Regions from separate parts of the Mesorhizobium sp. M0816 genome, predicted to be linked through region 3. Evidence: predicted binding sites of a transcription regulator. Region 3 holds the regulator's gene; each other region holds the start of a gene.
The links. The regulator HrcA, encoded in region 3, represses chaperone genes, less so after heat shock. The targets are predictions, from matches to a motif close to GTTAGCACTCNCNNNNNGNGAGTGCTAAC.

Region 1: a site for HrcA is predicted at 2,445-2,473, ahead of groES (co-chaperone GroES). Genes of this name have one in related genera too.
Region 2: a site for HrcA is predicted at 4,232-4,260, ahead of groES (co-chaperone GroES). Genes of this name have one in related genera too.

The regions. Positions count from the first base shown of each region.
Region 1 is NZ_JAMYOT010000034.1:298-6,072, forward strand. Features, by position in the region: gene groL (chaperonin GroEL) at 380-2,023, opposite strand; gene groES (co-chaperone GroES) at 2,095-2,391, opposite strand; partial or broken gene pmtA (phospholipid N-methyltransferase PmtA) at 2,680-3,247, shown strand; gene NKI17_RS31265 (helix-turn-helix domain-containing protein) at 3,371-3,898, opposite strand; gene NKI17_RS31270 (hypothetical protein) at 4,016-4,615, shown strand; gene NKI17_RS31275 (hypothetical protein) at 4,673-5,014, shown strand; gene NKI17_RS31280 (TIM barrel protein) at 5,460-5,729, opposite strand.
Region 2 is NZ_JAMYOT010000018.1:85,715-91,489, reverse strand. Features, by position in the region: gene NKI17_RS25005 (8-amino-7-oxononanoate synthase) at 1-990, shown strand, start outside; gene bioD (dethiobiotin synthase) at 1,002-1,637, shown strand; gene NKI17_RS24995 (adenosylmethionine--8-amino-7-oxononanoate transaminase) at 1,637-2,902, shown strand; gene bioZ (3-oxopimeloyl-[acyl-carrier-protein] synthase BioZ) at 2,899-3,882, shown strand; gene groES (co-chaperone GroES) at 4,313-4,609, shown strand; gene groL (chaperonin GroEL) at 4,672-5,775, shown strand, end outside.
Region 3 is NZ_JAMYOT010000003.1:3,201-8,975, reverse strand. Features, by position in the region: gene cysK (cysteine synthase A) at 1-910, opposite strand, end outside; gene NKI17_RS04375 (LysE family translocator) at 1,077-1,694, opposite strand; gene NKI17_RS04370 (PQQ-dependent sugar dehydrogenase) at 1,782-3,137, opposite strand; gene NKI17_RS04365 (hypothetical protein) at 3,237-3,434, opposite strand; gene hrcA (heat-inducible transcriptional repressor HrcA) at 3,471-4,583, opposite strand; gene rph (ribonuclease PH) at 4,730-5,446, shown strand; gene NKI17_RS04350 (VOC family protein) at 5,479-5,775, shown strand, end outside.

The DNA.
Region 1 (5,775 bases), on a different contig from region 3:
ACTTGCGGCCCGCCAAACGACTCTCTTTGATGTCTTTTGACTTGCCGAACGGCGCGGTTCGAGTCTCTCCGGCGCCTGTGGCGCAACCGGAAACACGCTGGCTTCGATCCGCGGCTGCTGCAGGCGTGGCGGCTCTTTGTCAAAGAATCGCCTGGCATCAAGCGATCTCGGAATAATCACCGTACCATCATCGCTGTGCGCGCAGCCGCTGCCCAACAGTAAGGCCCGCCCCAGGAAAAAAGGCAGAATCCGTTCAAACATAAGCATACCCTTGGCGGGCGTATACCCCGGCTTGCGGGTCGCCGACAACCGTCGCAAGGGCACGAAGAAAGGGCGGCATTGCTTGCCGCCCTTTCGAAATTGTCGAGATGCGTGGACCTTAAAAGCCCATGCCACCCATGCCGCCCATGCCGCCAGGCATGCCGCCGCCGCCAGCCGACTCCTTCTTCGGAGCCTCCGCGATCATGGCTTCGGTGGTGACGAGCAGGCCGGCGACCGAGGCCGCGTCCTGGAGAGCGGTACGAACGACCTTGACCGGATCGACGATGCCCATGGCGATCATGTCGCCATACTCGCCGGTCTGGGCGTTGTAGCCGTAGGTCGCACCCTTGTTATCAAGGATCTTGCCGGCAACGATCGAAGCTTCCGCACCGGCGTTGGCCGCGATCTGGCGGGCCGGAGCCTGCAGCGCACGACGAACGATGTTGATGCCGGCGGCCTGGTCGGCGTTGACGCCGGTGGCCTTGATGTTGGCCGAAGCACGCAGCAGGGCGACGCCGCCGCCTGCAACGATGCCTTCTTCGACGGCCGCGCGGGTCGCGTTGAGGGCGTCATCGACGCGGTCCTTCTTTTCCTTGACTTCGACTTCCGTCGCACCGCCGACGCGGATCACCGCAACGCCGCCCGCGAGCTTCGCGAGACGTTCCTGCAGCTTCTCCTTGTCGTAATCCGAAGTGGTCTCTTCGATCTGCTGCTTGATCTGGGCAACGCGGCCCTGGATCTCGGCCTTCTTGCCGGCGCCGTCGACGATGGTGGTGTTCTCCTTGGAGATCGACACCTTCTTGGCGCGGCCGAGCATGTTGAGGCCGACGTTCTCGAGCTTGATGCCGAGGTCTTCGGAGATGACCTGGCCACCGGTGAGGATGGCGATGTCTTCCAGCATGGCCTTGCGGCGATCACCGAAGCCCGGCGCCTTGACGGCAGCGATCTTCAGGCCGCCACGCAGCTTGTTGACGACCAGCGTGGCCAGAGCCTCGCCTTCGACGTCTTCCGAGATGATGAGCAGCGGCTTCGAGGTCTGCACGACGGCTTCGAGAACCGGCAGCATCGCCTGGAGGTTGGAGAGCTTCTTCTCGTGCAGGAGGATGTAGACGTCCTCGAGCTCGGCAACCATCTTGTCGGCGTTGGTGACGAAGTAGGGCGAGAGGTAGCCGCGGTCGAACTGCATGCCTTCGACGACTTCGAGTTCGGTCTCGGCGGTCTTGGCTTCCTCAACCGTGATGACGCCTTCGTTGCCGACCTTCTGCATCGCTTCCGCGATCATCTTGCCGACCGACTCGTCGCCATTGGCAGAGATCGTGCCGACCTGGGCAACTTCCTCGGAGGTCTTGATCTTCTTGGCAGCCTTGCCGAGCGCTCCGACGACTTCGGTCACGGCCAGGTCGATGCCGCGCTTCAGGTCCATCGGGTTCATGCCGGCGGCAACGGCCTTGTGGCCTTCCTGGACGATCGACTGCGCCAGAACGGTCGCCGTCGTGGTGCCGTCGCCGGCGATGTCGTTGGTCTTCGAAGCAACTTCGCGGACCATCTGCGCGCCCATGTTCTCGAACTTGTCTTCAAGCTCGATTTCCTTGGCGACGGTGACGCCGTCCTTGGTGATGCGCGGCGCGCCGAACGACTTGTCGATGACGACGTTGCGGCCCTTGGGGCCGAGCGTGACCTTCACCGCGTCGGCGAGGATGTTGACGCCGCGCAGCATGCGCTCGCGGGCATCACGAGAAAATTTTACGTCTTTGGCAGCCATTTTTAGCTCCTGGCAGGGGCTTTGATTGAGCCCGGGGATTCAGGGGATTCAGTTGACGGAAAGGCCGATATTCAGCCGATGATGCCCATGATGTCGGATTCCTTCATGATCAGAAGGTCTTCGCCATTGAGCTTGACTTCGGTGCCCGACCACTTGCCGAACAGGATGCGGTTGCCAGTCTTGACATCCAGGGGGACCAGCTTGCCAGCTTCGTCACGGGCGCCCGAGCCAACAGCAATGATCTCGCCTTCCTGCGGCTTTTCCTTTGCCGTGTCCGGGATGATGATCCCGCCGGCGGTCTTGGATTCGGATTCGACGCGGCGAACGACCACGCGGTCATGCAGCGGCCGGAAATTCGACTTTGCCATTTTTGGATTGTCCCTGGTGCGGAGGTTGAACGGTTGCCCGTTGCCGGAGCGTCGTTAGCACTCGACAGTGGCGAGTGCTAACGTGGCGGTGAGATAGTCTGTAAGCTCATACTAGTCAAGACGGAAGAGGGACGGGCGAAGAGCAAAAATCGCGTGGCTCTGCGAGCGCAAGACGCCCTCGCTGTTCGTGACTGCCTGTGACGGGCCTTAACACGCAAGCAAGTTGTAACGGGCTTGCAAAATTCGCAGACAACGCGCTTCGCTAAATGGCCGGAGCACGGAGAGAACATGGTTTTCCGACTGAAGGAGCGGCTCGGCAAAAGGTTTGAGGAAGAAGTCCAATTCTTCAAAGGCTGGCAGAAGGACAAGAAGGGCGTGGGGGCCCTCATCCCCACTTCGATTCATGCGGCGCGCCGGATGGCAAGCGTGGTCAACCCGCGGTCCGGAATGCCGGTCCTGGAGCTTGGCGCGGGAACCGGCGTCATCACCAAGGCAATCCTGGAGAGGGGCATCAATCCGCATCAGTTGGTGTCGGTCGAATACTCCAGGAATTTCTACAACGGCCTGGTGCAACGCTTCCCGGACGTGGACTTCAGATTGGGCAACGCATTTGCGTGAACAGTTCGATTGTGTCGTCAGTGCAGTCCCGCTGTTGAGCTTTCCTATGGAACAGCGCGTTGCCCTGGTTGAGGATCTGCTTGCCCGCATTCCTGCCGGACGGCCGGTGATTCAGATCACCTATGGGCCTCTGTCGCCGGTGATCAAGATGCCCGACCGCTACGTGGTTTCCCACTATGACTTCGTCGTCCGCAACATACCGCCGGCGCAGCTCTGGACCTATCGACGAGCAGTCTAGCCAAATCCGGCACCCGAAGGGCCGACTGCGCTGAGGTGTATGCAATCAGGCCCCATGTGAAATTGCCATCAGTGCGCTTTCATGTTTGCTGGGTCTATGCTGGATCGGCTCTCGAATAGAAGCCTACTTCTCCACTTTATCGAAAAAAGCTAGAACAGTGGTTGGCGGGATCTTTTCGGAAAAGAGGAAGGTCGCTGGGTTCAGTTTCAACGCCTTGGCGATCGCGGCAATCGTATCCACGCTGATGTTGCCGCTCGCGCGTTCCAGTTTCGTGAATGTCGCCTCCGCCACGCCGATGAGTTCGGCCATCTCATAGCGGTGCAAAGTACGTCGTTGTCGCTCAAAATCGATGATGCGCGCCAGCCGCTTGCGGATCGCATTGTCGTCCAACCGATGCGCCCATTCCGGAACTTTCTTACCGCCGGCGAGCAGTTCTGCAAAAGACACTTGCAAGCCATTTGCCATGATCTGCAGCGTCGTCAATGTGACATTATTTTTCTGACGCACAGTCTGAATGTAGGTTCGATAGGCCAGTTTTTCGCCCTCGGCGGTCCGAAACAGTTCGGCCATGTGCATATGGGATAGGCCGCGTCTGGCTCTCTCCCGCTCAAGCGTCAGGGCAATGTTGGCGCGCAACGGGTTGTTGACCACGCCTCCGTCGTCTCGTTTCATAAATCGATGTAGTCGCACAAACCTGCCTTTTCGACCTGTCCTTTTTCGCACGGATCGTCCATAGTAAATTATCAAAATCCGCAGCGAGGAAAGGCTATGACCATAATCAAATTCCTTTTAGTGAGTGCCGCCGCCGTTGCGGCCGCCGCAGCTCTTCCATCCCAATCAAAAGCATCGGAGTGGGGCTGTCAGGTCCTCCTATGTCTGTCCGGTGACTGGCAAGGTACGCCCTCGTGCCACCCGCCAATTTACAAGTTGATTTCGGAGATGGAAGCTCCGGGTTTTAACTGGCCGACCTGTGCGCAAGCCAACTCCAGCGTCGCGAAATTCGAGAAGTATGAGGATTGTCCGTCTGGCTGGCAAGCAGTTGGCGCCAACTCCGACCGGCCCGGAATGGAGCAAGGACGAAACATCTGCCGCATCGCGGCCGATAGGCTCTCCTTGCCCGTCGTTATCAAAAACAGCGGCCTCGGCGGGCAGCATGGCGACGGATCACGACAGGTCCAAATCGAAATCGACGGTAAGGTGGTGGCGGCAAAAATCCAGACCACGGACAACGACAAAGGGCATTCCCTAGGCAATGGCCCCACATACTACACCATCTCTCGGCCGATGCGCGGAAAGCCCTGGTTTATCGAGTATGACGATGCGAACGGCGTGCGCCAGAAAAGCTGGTTCGATCTCAACATCCCATAAGCCAGGCGATTACGCAGGTCCAGGCACTATAAGGGTCACAATTCAGGGAGGTTTGTAGTGTTCAAGGCGCTTCTCCTGTCCACGGTGATTATGAACACAGGCGCAGTATTGACGGCGGCTGGTCAGAGCGCCAGGCCGCGATCAAGCGTGGACAATCCTATGTGGCCCGCTTCACTGAAATGGGACTGCAAGACCGCTGCCAAAATCGTATGCGAGCGTGATGGCAGTTGCTCAGTGGCTGAGGACCACACTGGATTTGTGCTGAACTACGGCAGCAACGAAGCTGAGTTCGCGGCCAGCAATGTCAGGATCAAACGCCACTATCAACAGACCGTGCAGGCAAGCCCTTTACAGCAGGAGTTAAAGTCGAACTGGCCGACAATCGCGTCCTTTGGCTGACGGCCGTGGATGCCAGCCGCACTTATTCCGAAGCGTGGGTCGCGCACTGAGCGAGTTGAAGGGTGGCGCGGTACTGATGGAATCCGAAGGGGTCTATTGCATGCCGCACAGGTGAGTGCGCGGAGAGGGCCAGGCGAGCGAAGGCTGATGGTTTGACCCGGGACGCCGACCGCGTTTCGGAAGCGTTCAGAGTCTTCCGTCCAGTCTTATCGGGCGGTGAGGTGATGGTAAGTAATATCGATCCGTCCTATGGAGACTTAGAGTAGGAGTGGCGGCCACAACACTTGGCATAATTCCTCTGGGTGACGATCGAATGCCTGAAGCACGAGCCATACATACTTTGCATAGCGGAGAAATATTAATTATAACTGTGAAAGTCGCGTAATACATATTATGGAACTGAGTATCGTAGCGGCCATTTAGTAAGAGTTGCCGCTTCAGATTGTTAGCGGAGAAAATCTCGAGGACCGGTATAGCCGGCGCCTTCGACACTCGCGCGGATCGCCTTGAGATCGGCAACACCGTCGCCCATCATGCCGCGGTCCAGCAGCACGTCGCGCGTGTCGGCAAGCCAATCGCAAAGGTGATAGCCGAAAATCCTGTCCATGCCGGCGCGCTGCAACCGGGTGTCAAGGTCGCGGTCCCACCAGACATCGACGGCAGCGCCCAGATTCGGCGCATCGACCGCCCCGCAGATATCAACAGCGTCACGCACAGTCGTGAGGCAGGAGCGGTTCCCGGCCTAGACGGGATTGAGAGGT
Region 2 (5,775 bases), on a different contig from region 3:
GTTGTGGCGGCGATTGCGCGGGGCACGCCGGTTGGCGCCACCGGGTCGCGGCTGTTGCGCGGCAATGCACCGGAACACGAGCAGCTCGAGGCAGACGCGGCAGCATTCTTTGGAGCCGACGGCGCGCTATTCTTCGGCAGCGGCTACATCGCCAACTTCGCTCTGCTGACTGCGCTGCCGCAGAAGGGCGACCTTTTGGTCCTCGATGAGCTCGCCCATGCCAGCATGCATGAGGGTGCGCAGGCCGGGCGCGCCGAGTTCAAGCTGGCCGCGCACAACGACGTCGATGCTGTCGAGGATGCGATCACGTGTTGGCGCGCCGAAGGCGGCATGGGATGCGTCTGGATCGCGGTGGAAAGCCTTTACAGCATGGATGGCGACTGCGCGCCTTTGGAGAGCCTGGTCGCGCTTGCCGATCGGCACGAGGCATTCCTCGTCGTCGACGAGGCGCACGCCACCGGCGTCTGGGGACCGGACGGCCGGGGGCTGGCCGCCGCTTTCGAGGGCCGCGACAACATCGTCGCGCTCCACACCTGCGGCAAGGCGCTCGGCGCATCTGGTGGGCTCGTGACCGGGCCGAGGACACTGTGCGAGTATCTGATCAACCGTTGCCGGCCATTCATCTACGCCACCGCGCCATCGCCGCTGATGGCGGTCGCGGCGCGCGAAGCGCTCGCAATGCTCGCCGACGAGCCTATGCGGCGTGTTCAGCTGCATGAACGCGTTGCCCTCGCAGGCCGCCAATTGGTCGATCGCTGCGGTGTGATGCCAAGTGGCTCTCAGATCCAGCCCTTGGTGATCGGCGATGTCAGGCGCACCATGGCAATGGCGGCGCGCCTGCAGGCCCGCGGCTTCGACATACGCGGCATTCGTCCGCCGACCGTGCCCGAGGGCACGTCGCGGCTGCGCATCTCACTGACGCTCAATATCGGCGAAGCCGACATTTCCGCCATGGTCGAGGCGCTCGTCGAGGTGTTGGCGCAGACATGACCGGAGGCGACATGACCAAGCGCATCGTCATCACCGGAACAGACACCGGAATTGGCAAGACGGTGTTTTCGGCCGGGCTTGCCGGCCTGCTTGACGGCTTCTACTGGAAGCCGGTGCAATCGGGCCTCGACGGCGAGACCGACAGCGAGGCGGTTGCGCGACTTGCCGGGCTGCCGTCGGGGCGCGTGCTGCCGGAAGCCTACCGCTTGAAGAGCCCGCTTTCGCCGCATCGTTCGGCCGAAATCGACGACGTTTCGATCGAGGCTGCCGATCTTTCGTTTCCGGTCCTGCCGACACCGCTCGTCATCGAAGGCGCCGGCGGGCTGATGGTGCCGCTGAACCGCCGGACAAGGTTCATCGACATATTCGAGCAATGGCAGTTGCCGGTCATTCTGTGCGCCCGCACCGCGCTCGGAACAATCAATCACACCCTGCTGTCGATCGAGGCCCTGCGGGCGCGCGCTATCCCGCTGGCTGGCATCGCCTTCATCGGCGATGAGATGACCGATACGCAACGGACGATCGTGGAATTCGGCGACGTGCCGCAACTCGGCAGGCTGCCGCACCTCGATCCGCTAACGGACAAAACGCTGAGACAAGCGATGATTGCCGGCTTCGACCTCGCTTTGATTGCCGGAGGCGAATGATGCCGCATTCCCGTGTGTGGCATCCCTTCACCCAGCACGCGCTCGAGCCGGCAATCCCTGAAATCGTCCTGACTGAAGGCGCCTATCTCCACAAAGCCAATGGCGTGCGCATTCTGGACGCCATTTCCTCCTGGTGGGTCGTCACACATGGCCACCGCCATCCCCGCATTATAAAGGCAATCGAGACGACCGCCTCGAGCCTCGACCAGATCATCTTCGCAGGTTTCACGCACGAGCCTGCCGAATGCTTGGCCAAGGCGCTTGTCGGACTCGCTCCCGCCGGACTCGACTGGGTGTTCTATTCCGACAGCGGCTCGACCAGCGTCGAAGTCGCGCTGAAGATGGCGCTCGGCTATTTCCGCAACATCGGCGCGCCGCGCTCGCGCATCGTCGTCATGGAGCACAGCTATCACGGCGACACGATCGGCACGATGAGCGTCGGTGCCCGTGGCGTGTTCAACGCCGCCTACGAACCCTTGCTGTTCGAGGTCGACACCATTCCCTTCCCGGCCGCCGGCCGCGAGCAGGAAACGCTGGATAGATTCGAGGCCGTCAGCCGCGACCGGCGCGCCGCCGCGCTGATCATCGAACCGCTGGTGCTTGGCGCCGGCGGCATGCGGATGTATCCGGCCTCGGTTCTGACCGGATTGAAGAAGATCGCCGAAGCCTCCGGCACGCTGCTGATCGCCGACGAGGTGATGACCGGCTGGGGCCGCACCGGGAGCATGTTCGCCTGCGAGCAGGCATCGATTTCTCCGGATATCCTGTGCACCTCGAAGGGCCTGACCGGTGGCACCATCCCGCTGGCGGCCACACTCGCCACCGATGCCATCTTCCAGGCTCACTATTCGACGGACAGGAAGAAGACCTTTTTCCACTCGAGTTCCTACACCGCCAATCCGATTGCCTGCGCGGCAGCACTCGCCAATGTCGAGATCTGGCAGGACGAGCCGGTGGCCGAGCGGATCGCGGCCCTGAGCGCGAAGCAGGCCGCCGGGCTTAGACGCTTTCGCGACAATCCCTACTTCACCGACAAGCGGACGACCGGCACGATTGCGGCGCTCGATCTTCGCGCCGGCTCAGCCGGTTATCTGGCCGAAATCGGCCCGAAACTGCGCGCTTTTTTCCTCAAGCGCGGGCTCCTTGTGCGCCCGCTCGGCAATGTCCTCTATCTTCTCCCGCCTTATTGCATCACCGGCGAGGAGCTGGACGGGCTCTATGACGCCATCGAGGAAGCCGGCGAACGCTTCGGTTCGAGGCCATGAGCAGGTCGTCGCGCCTTCTCGGGTTTGGCCATCATGCGCCTGGGCGAAAGGTGGCCAATGCCGAAATCGAGAACAATCTCGGCCTCGAACCGGGCTGGATCGAGCGGCGCACCGGAATTCGTTCGCGCTTCTGGGCAACGGACGAAGACACGCTGTCTGGCTTGGCCACGCAAGCCGGCGACATGGCTTTGGCGAACGCCGGCATTGCGCGCCACGACATCGGTCTGCTGTTACTTGCCACCTCGACGCCCGATCACCTCCTGCCGCCCAGCGCGCCCCTGGTCGCACATCGGTTGGGGCTGGGCCGCGCCGGCGCTGTCGATCTGACCGGCGCCTGCGCCGGCTTCATCTATGCGCTGATGTTCGCGGACGGATTTACCCGCCTGCACGGCAAAGCGAGCCTTGTTATCGCCGCCAACATCCTCAGCCGCCGCATCAATCCAGCCGAGCGCGCAAGCTCGGTCCTGTTTGCCGATGCCGCCGGCGCCCTGGTGATCGGTCAGTGCGATGATGCTGATCGGGGCATTCTCGGTGCCTCGGTGGATTCGGACGGCTCGCGATACGGGCTGATCCAGATTCCCGCAGGAGGAAGCAACAAGCCGTTCCACGGTGACCTCGATCTCGCGCAAACCCGAATGAGGATGACGGACGGCCGCGAAGTGTTCGCAATGGCCGTGGAGATGATGACCGATTGCTCGACAAGCGCTCTAGCCGCTGCCGGAGTGCGGCCACACGATCTCGGCCGGTTCGTGCCGCATCAGGCCAATACTCGGATTTTCGACGCGGTCGGGAGGAACCTCGGCATCGCGGACCAAGCAATTGTCAAGACGATTGCCGAATACGGCAACTCTTCGGCCGCGACGATCCCGCTGTCGCTCTCGCTCGCCAACCAGATGAAGCCATTCCAGCCTGGAGAGAAAATCCTTCTGTCGGCGGCGGGTGCGGGTCTCAGCGGCGGCGCTCTCGTGGTTGGAATCTAGCCGGCCGGCTCACGCGCGCAGGACTGGTCATGAATGGCGATAGGGCAACAGAACCAATGCCAAAATGGCCTTCTGAAGCTCGACATGACCGAGCTGACGCAGCACGACCCCGTGCGAGCCTCTGGATGAGATCAAATGCATCACCCGTTGCATCATTCGTGCCATCTGAATAAAGCTCAAATACAAAGGGTGAGCCGCCCCATATATGTCTGATACCCGACATTGTTCACATAAAAGGCTCGATGCTTACACGCTCTTTACTCTCTTCTCTTTGCTGTCTGCTCTTTTCTCTTTGCTCTTTGCTCTTCCGTCTTGACTAGCAGGAGCATGCGGCTTATCTCATTGCCGCGTTAGCACTCGCTTCGGCTGAGTGCTAAGCACGCTCCGGCAACGGAGAACCGTTCAACATTCGCACCAAGGAAATCCAAAAATGGCAAAGTCGAATTTCCGGCCGCTGCATGACCGCGTGGTCGTTCGCCGCGTCGAGTCCGAAGCGAAGACCGCCGGCGGGATCATCATCCCCGATACGGCGAAGGAAAAGCCGCAGGAAGGCGAGATCATCGCCGTCGGTTCCGGCGCCCGTGACGAGGTCGGCAAGCTCGTCCCGCTGGACGTCAAGTCCGGTGACCGCATCCTGTTCGGCAAGTGGTCGGGCACCGAAGTCAAGCTCAACGGCGAAGACCTTCTGATCATGAAGGAAGCCGATATCATGGGCGTCATCGGCTGACACGCCGCCTTTCATCCGCACCATCCAATCTGAATTTCGGGCGAAATGCCCAGGAGTAAAAAATGGCTGCCAAAGACGTAAAATTCTCCCGCGACGCTCGTGAGCGCATGCTGCGCGGCGTCAACATCCTCGCCGACGCGGTGAAGGTCACGCTCGGCCCCAAGGGCCGCAACGTCGTCATCGACAAGTCGTTCGGCGCACCGCGCATCACCAAGGACGGCGTCACCGTCGCCAAGGAAATCGAGCTTGAGGACAAGTTCGAAAACATGGGCGCGCAGATGGTCCGCGAAGTTGCTTCGAAGACCAACGACATCGCCGGCGACGGCACCACCACCGCGACCGTTCTGGCACAGTCGATCGTCCAGGAAGGCCACAAGTCGGTTGCCGCCGACATGAACCCGATGGACCTCAAGCGCGGCATCGACCTCGCCGTCGCCGACGTCGTCGCGACGCTGATCAAGAACGCCAAGAAGATCAAGACCTCGGAAGAGGTTGCCCAGGTCGGCACAATCGCCGGCAATGGCGACGTGTCGGTCGGCTCGATGATCGCGGAAGCGATGCAGAAGGTCGGCAATGAGGGCGTCATCACCGTCGAGGAAGCAAAGACCGCCGAGACCGAGCTTGAAGTCGTTGAAGGCATGCAATTCGACCGCGGCTATCTCTCGCCCTACTTCGTCACCAACGCCGAGAAGATGGTTGCGGATCTGGAAGACGCCTACATTCTTCTCCATGAGAAGAAGCTCTCCAACCTGCAGGCCATGCTGCCGATCCTCGAGGCCGTCGTGCAGACCTCGAAGCCGCTGGTCATCATCTCGGAAGATGTCGAAGGCGAGGCCCTGGCCACGCTGGTCGTCAACAAGCTGCGTGGCGGCCTGAAGATCGCTGCCGTCAAGGCGCCGGGCTTCGGTGATCGCCGCAAGGCCATGCTGGAAGACATCGCCATCCTCACCGGTGGCCAGGTCATTTCCGAAGACCTCGGCATCAAGCTCGAGAATGTCGGCCTGAACATGCTCGGCCGCGCCAAGAAGGTGTCGATCTCCAAGGAGAACACCACCATCGTCGACGGCGCCGGCAAGAAGGCCGAAATCCAGGGCCGCGTCGCCCAGATCAAGCAGCAGATCGAGGAGACCACCTCGGACTACGACAAGGAGAAGCTGCAGGAACGT
Region 3 (5,775 bases):
GGTTCTTGCCCTTGTTCTCGGCCCGCGAGCCGACGACGATCGCCGCTTGCAGGGCGGCACCCGACGAGATGCCGACCGGCACACCTTCGAGCCGAGCGACGAGCCGTGCATTGGCAACCGAATCCTCGTTCGAGACCTTGACGATTTCGTCATAGATCGTCGTGTCGAGGATTTTTGGCGCGAAGCCGGCGCCAATGCCCTGGATCTTGTGCGGGCCTGGCTGGCCGCCCGACAGCACCGGCGAGGCTTCCGGTTCGACGGCGACGACATGCACCGAGGGCTTACGCTTCTTCAGCACCTGGCCGACGCCGGTGATGGTGCCGCCGGTCCCGATGCCGGCAACGAAGATATCGACTTCGCCATGGGTGTCGTTCCAGATTTCCTCGGCCGTGGTGCGGCGATGGATTTCCGGATTGGCCGGGTTTTCGAATTGCTGCGGAATGACAGCGTCGGGCAGCGTTGCCGCCAGCTCGTCCGCCTTGGCGATGGCGCCCTTCATGCCTTTCGGCCCTTCGGTCAGCACCAGTTCGGCACCGAGCAGAGCCAGCATCTTGCGGCGTTCGACCGACATGGTTTCCGGCATGGTCAGGATCAGCTTGTAGCCCTTGGCAGCGGCGGCAAAGGCGAGCGCGATGCCGGTATTGCCCGAGGTCGGCTCGATCAGGGTGGTCTTGCCGGGCGTAATCCTGCCCGAAGCCTCCAATGCCTCGATCATCGACACGCCGATGCGGTCCTTGACCGAGGCGATCGGGTTGAAGAATTCGAGCTTGGCCAGCAGATTGGCGACGACGCCCTTCTCCCTGGCGAATTTATCAAGCCGCACCAGCGGCGTGTCGCCGATCGTCTCGGTGATCGAATTGTAGATGCGGCCGCGGCCGGGCACGTGTGCGGGGGTGGCGGGCTTGTTCATTGATTTCCTCCCAGAGGTCAAGCGGCAAGAGTCGGGCGGGGCCTAGGATAGAGCCATCCGCCGCGCAAGATAGGCTGTCGATCGAAAAATATCCGAGTGAAGTTCGTGCTGAGTACCCCCGCCCTTGCAAGGCGTGGCAATCCTTGGGCGGATTGGCGAAAGAGATTTATTGGCGGGCAGCAATTGCCGCCGCCGCACCGACCATGAAGCCGGCGGCGGTGCGGTTGAGTGCCCTCAGCGCCCGCGGCGACTTCAGGAACCAGCGCGCCTTGGCCGCCAGCGCCAGATAGGGCACCAGCACGACGAGCAGGACGACGATGGTGAGCGCGACAAGAATGCCGTAATCGGCCAGCGTGATCGTCTTCAGATCGACGATGGTCGGGGTGATGGCAAGATAGAAGATCATCGTCTTCGGATTGCCGAGCGTGACGGCGAGGCCGGCTATAAAGCTGGATGTCAAGCCGCCCTTGCCTTTCTTGGCCTCCACCGTCTCGGGCGTGATGCCGCTCGTCCAGAAACGCCAGCCAAGAAAGGCGAGGTAGGCGACGCCCAGCCATTTGATGGCCAGGAAGACCATGCCGAAAGTCTGTGCGACGAAAGCCAGGCCGAGCACCACGGCAGTCAAATAGGTCAGGTCGCCGAGCATCAGCCCGAACGACATGGCCAGCGACGAGCGGAAGCCGGAACCCAGCGCACGCGCGACAAGCGCGGTGACGCCTGGGCCGGGGATGGCTGCGGCGATGCCGAGGGCGGCGCTATAGGCGAGGAACCCGGTGAGTGTCATGATTGGCGCTTGTCGCACAATGTTGAAGTTGGGTGAATTCCCTCGGGCCGAATTCGATTGCGCCAGCGCAGCAGGCGACACCGCCGTTCAGGAGCGGCCGTCTTCGTAGGTAATGCGCCAGATGGTGCCGTTGCCGTCCTCGGTGACGATCAGCGAGCCGTCCTTGGCCATCGCGACACCGACCGGTCGGCCCCAGACGGCGTCGTTCGAGATGACGAAGCCGGTCATGAAGTCCTCATATTCGCCTGTCGGCTTGCCATCCCTGAATTTGAGCCTCACCACCTTGTAGCCGGTCCTGGCGCCACGGTTCCACGAACCATGCATGGCGACGAAGGCGTCACCCTGATAATCCGCCGGGAAGTTCTTGCCGTCGTAGAAGGCTATATTCATCGGCGCCGAATGCGCCTGCATCAATACATCGGGGACAGTGGCCTTGCCGGCGAGGTCTGGCCGCTCGCCCTGATGGCGCGGATCCTCGTTATTGCCGATGTAGTACCAAGGCCAACCATAGAATCCGCCGTCCTTGACCGCTGTTGCAAATTCGAACGGCACATTGTCGCCGAGTTCGTCGCGCTCATTGACGACGCACCACAATGCGCCGGTGGCGGGCTGCACGGTCATGCCCGTACAGTTGCGCAGGCCGGTGGCGACAGTTCGGGGATTTTTCCCATCCGGGTCAAAGGCGAGCACATCGGCACGGCCGTCCTCGGAGCCCCAGGCCGCCCCGAGCGGCTTTGATTTGGCCCAGGCGTCGAGGCCGCTATCCGGCTCCTTACCTATATCCTCGGCGACGTTCGAGGCGGAGCCAACCGACAAATAAAGCGTTTTGCCGTCCTGCGAGAAGGCGATGTCGCGGGTCGTGTGACCACCCGACGGGATTTGGGCGACAATGGTTTCTGGTTTGCCGGATGTCTTCAGGTCGCCATCGCGATAGGGGAAGCGGACGATGCTGTCGCTGTTCGCGACATAAACCCATTGCGGTTTGTCTCCTGGCGGATAGAAGGCGATGCCGTAGGGATAATTGAGCCCCTTGGCGAAGATCGCTTTCTCGATGGGCTTGGCGCTGCCCTCGGCGAGACGATAGACGCGTATTTGGTCGGCATGGCTGTTGGCAACAAACAGGTCGCCATTCGGAGCGACGCGCACGACACGTGGATTGACGATGCCGGATGCGATCATTTCAGCCGAAAAGCCCGACGGCAATTCTGGCTTGGCGCGTTCGGGCCGTTCCGCCACGCCGGCGCCGTTCGAAGCGGATTGGGCGGGGTCGGCTGCCGGCATGTCTCGCGGCCCAATCAGGCGTCGGACGCCAGGCCTGTCGGCGTGCCAATCGCCAAACGCGGCTTCGCCTTTGAGCACATTCTGGTCCGCCTGCTGGGCGGCTGCCGGTGTCGCAACAAGGAGGGCAGCGGCAACGGCCGCAAAGCCGCCAGATCGGATCATCAACGTCCTCCGGGATTCGCCTCGAACAGGGCAAACGGCATCAGGTATTGATCGTTCCAAGCGGCCGTCCAGCACACGAGGATTTGAAGCCGAACCCGTTCAGTTGCCAGAGGCGTAAAAGTCGTCGTCGAGGCGCTTTTCCAGCGCGACCAGATCGGCCGGCAGCGGCAGACCCATCGCCCGCATCTCTTGCAGCTTCTCGCGCAACTGCTCTTGCACCTCGTGCTGATCCTCTGGCTGGTTGATCATTTCTTCGAGCAGCAGACTGATCTGGGCCTTGAACGATTCCAGCGCCATTCTTTTCTCCTCCTTGCGGCAGGCCCGCGGCGGCTCCTAGCTCAGCATGCGCGAAATCAGCTGCGCGGTATAGTCGACCATCGGTACTATGCGCGCATAATTCAGCCGCGTCGGCCCGATGACGCCGAGCGCACCGACGACGCGCGCGTCCTTGTCGCGATAGGGTGCCACCACCAGCGAGGAGCCAGACAGCGAAAACAGCTTGTTTTCCGAACCGATGAATATGCGCACGCCTGGGCCTGCCTCGGCGAGGTCGAGAAGCTGGATCAGCCCATCCTGCGTCTCCAGATCCTCAAACAGATGCCGCAGCAATTCTATGTCGGCCTGGGCAGTGACGTTTTCCAGGAGATTGGCGCGGCCGCGCACGATAAGCCGCCCAGGCACGCCGCTTTCAGCGCCTGCCCAGACCGCCAGGCCCTTCTCGACCAGATCCTGCGACAGCGTGTCGAGGGCTGCCCTGGTCTCTTCCTTGATGCGGGCGATCTCGACCCGCGCCTCGGCCAGGGTGCGGCCGCGGATATGGGCGTTGAGGAAGTTGGAGGCTTCGTGCAATTGCGAGATGGTGATGCCGGCGGGCAGATCGATGACGCGATTTTCGACGTCGCCGTTCTGCGAGACCAGCACGGCCAGCGCCTTGGTCGGCTCGAGCTGGATGAATTCGATGTGCTTAAGCGCCACCTCATTCTTGGCGGCGAGCACGAGGCCGGCGCCGCGCGACATGCCGGACAGCATCTGGCTGGCCTCGGTCAGCATATGCTCCAGCGTCGCGCCCGAGCCGGAGGCGCGCACCTGGGCCTCGATGGTACGGCGCTCCTCGTCGGAGAGGTCACCAAGTTCCATGAAAGCATCGACGAAGAAGCGCAGGCCTGCCTGGGTCGGCAACCGGCCAGCCGAAATGTGCGGCGCATAGATCAGGCCGAGATGCTCAAGGTCGCTCATCACGTTGCGGATGGTGGCCGGCGACAGCGACGACGGCAGGATGCGCGACAGGCTGCGCGAACCGACCGGCTCGCCATCCCTCAAATAGGAATCGACGATGCGCCGGAAGATGTCGCGCGAACGCATGTCGAGCGATTGAAGCGCGGGCGATTGCAGCGCGTGCGACGGGAGCACGTGCGACTGCAAACCGGGATCGACTGCCTTTGTCATTTCGAGCCAAAAACCTCCGCCCCGAAGATATAGACTTCCGCGGTGTCGGCGCAACCGGTCCATTTTCCTTTGCGCCTCACGCCCCGTGCGGCTACAAGCCGGCCAAGATTCCCCGGCCAAGATTCCGAAGAAAGAAAGAAGCCTGAATGCGCCCTTCCAAACGCCAATTCGACGAAATGCGCCCCATCTCCTTCGAGCGCGGCGTCTCCAAGCATGCGGAAGGCTCGTGCCTGGTGAAGTTCGGCGACACGCATGTGCTGTGTACGGCCAGCCTGGAGGAAAAGGTGCCGGGCTGGATGCGCAACTCCGGCAAGGGCTGGGTGACGGCGGAATACGGCATGCTGCCGCGTTCGACCGGCGAGCGCATGCGCCGCGAGGCTTCGGCCGGCAAACAAGGCGGCCGCACGCTGGAAATCCAGCGGCTGATCGGCCGCTCCCTGCGCGCCGTGGTCGATCTGCAGGCGCTCGGCGAGCAGCAGATCACCGTCGACTGCGACGTGATCCAGGCCGACGGCGGCACGCGCACCGCTTCGATCACCGGCGGCTGGGTGGCGCTCTACGACTGCCTGCGCTGGATGGAAACCCGCCAGATGGCGAGCCTGGGCAAGGTGCTGAAGGATCACGTTGCGGCGATCTCCTGCGGCATCCATGATGGCCAGCCGGTCATCGACCTCGACTATATCGAGGATTCCTCGGCCAGTACCGACGCCAATTTCGTCATGACCGGCAAGGGCGGCATCGTCGAGATCCAAGGCACGGCCGAGGGCGAGCCGTTCTCGGAAGAGCAGTTCGCGGCGCTGATGGGGCTCGCCAAGAAAGGTATTCAGCGCCTGGTCAGCTTGCAGCAAATGGCGGTGGCTTAGCTGCGGTCAATATTGATGAGATTGGCGATCCTGTGACCCCTTCTGCAATCCTGGAATCAGCACTCTACGTGACGGACCTTGCTGCCGCGGAACGGTTCTATTCGGGCGTGCTCGGGCTCGATCTGCTCGGCAAGGTCGATGGCAGGCATCTCTTCTTCCGCTGCGGCGACAGCGTGCTGCTTATGTTCAATGCCGAGGCGACCAAAGTGCCGCCGCCGGCCGACGCCAAGCTCAAAGTACCGCCGCATGGCGCGGTCGGCCAGGGCCATCTTTGCTTCGCCGCAAGCGCGGATGAAATCCCACGCTGGAAAGCGCATCTTGAGGCGAAG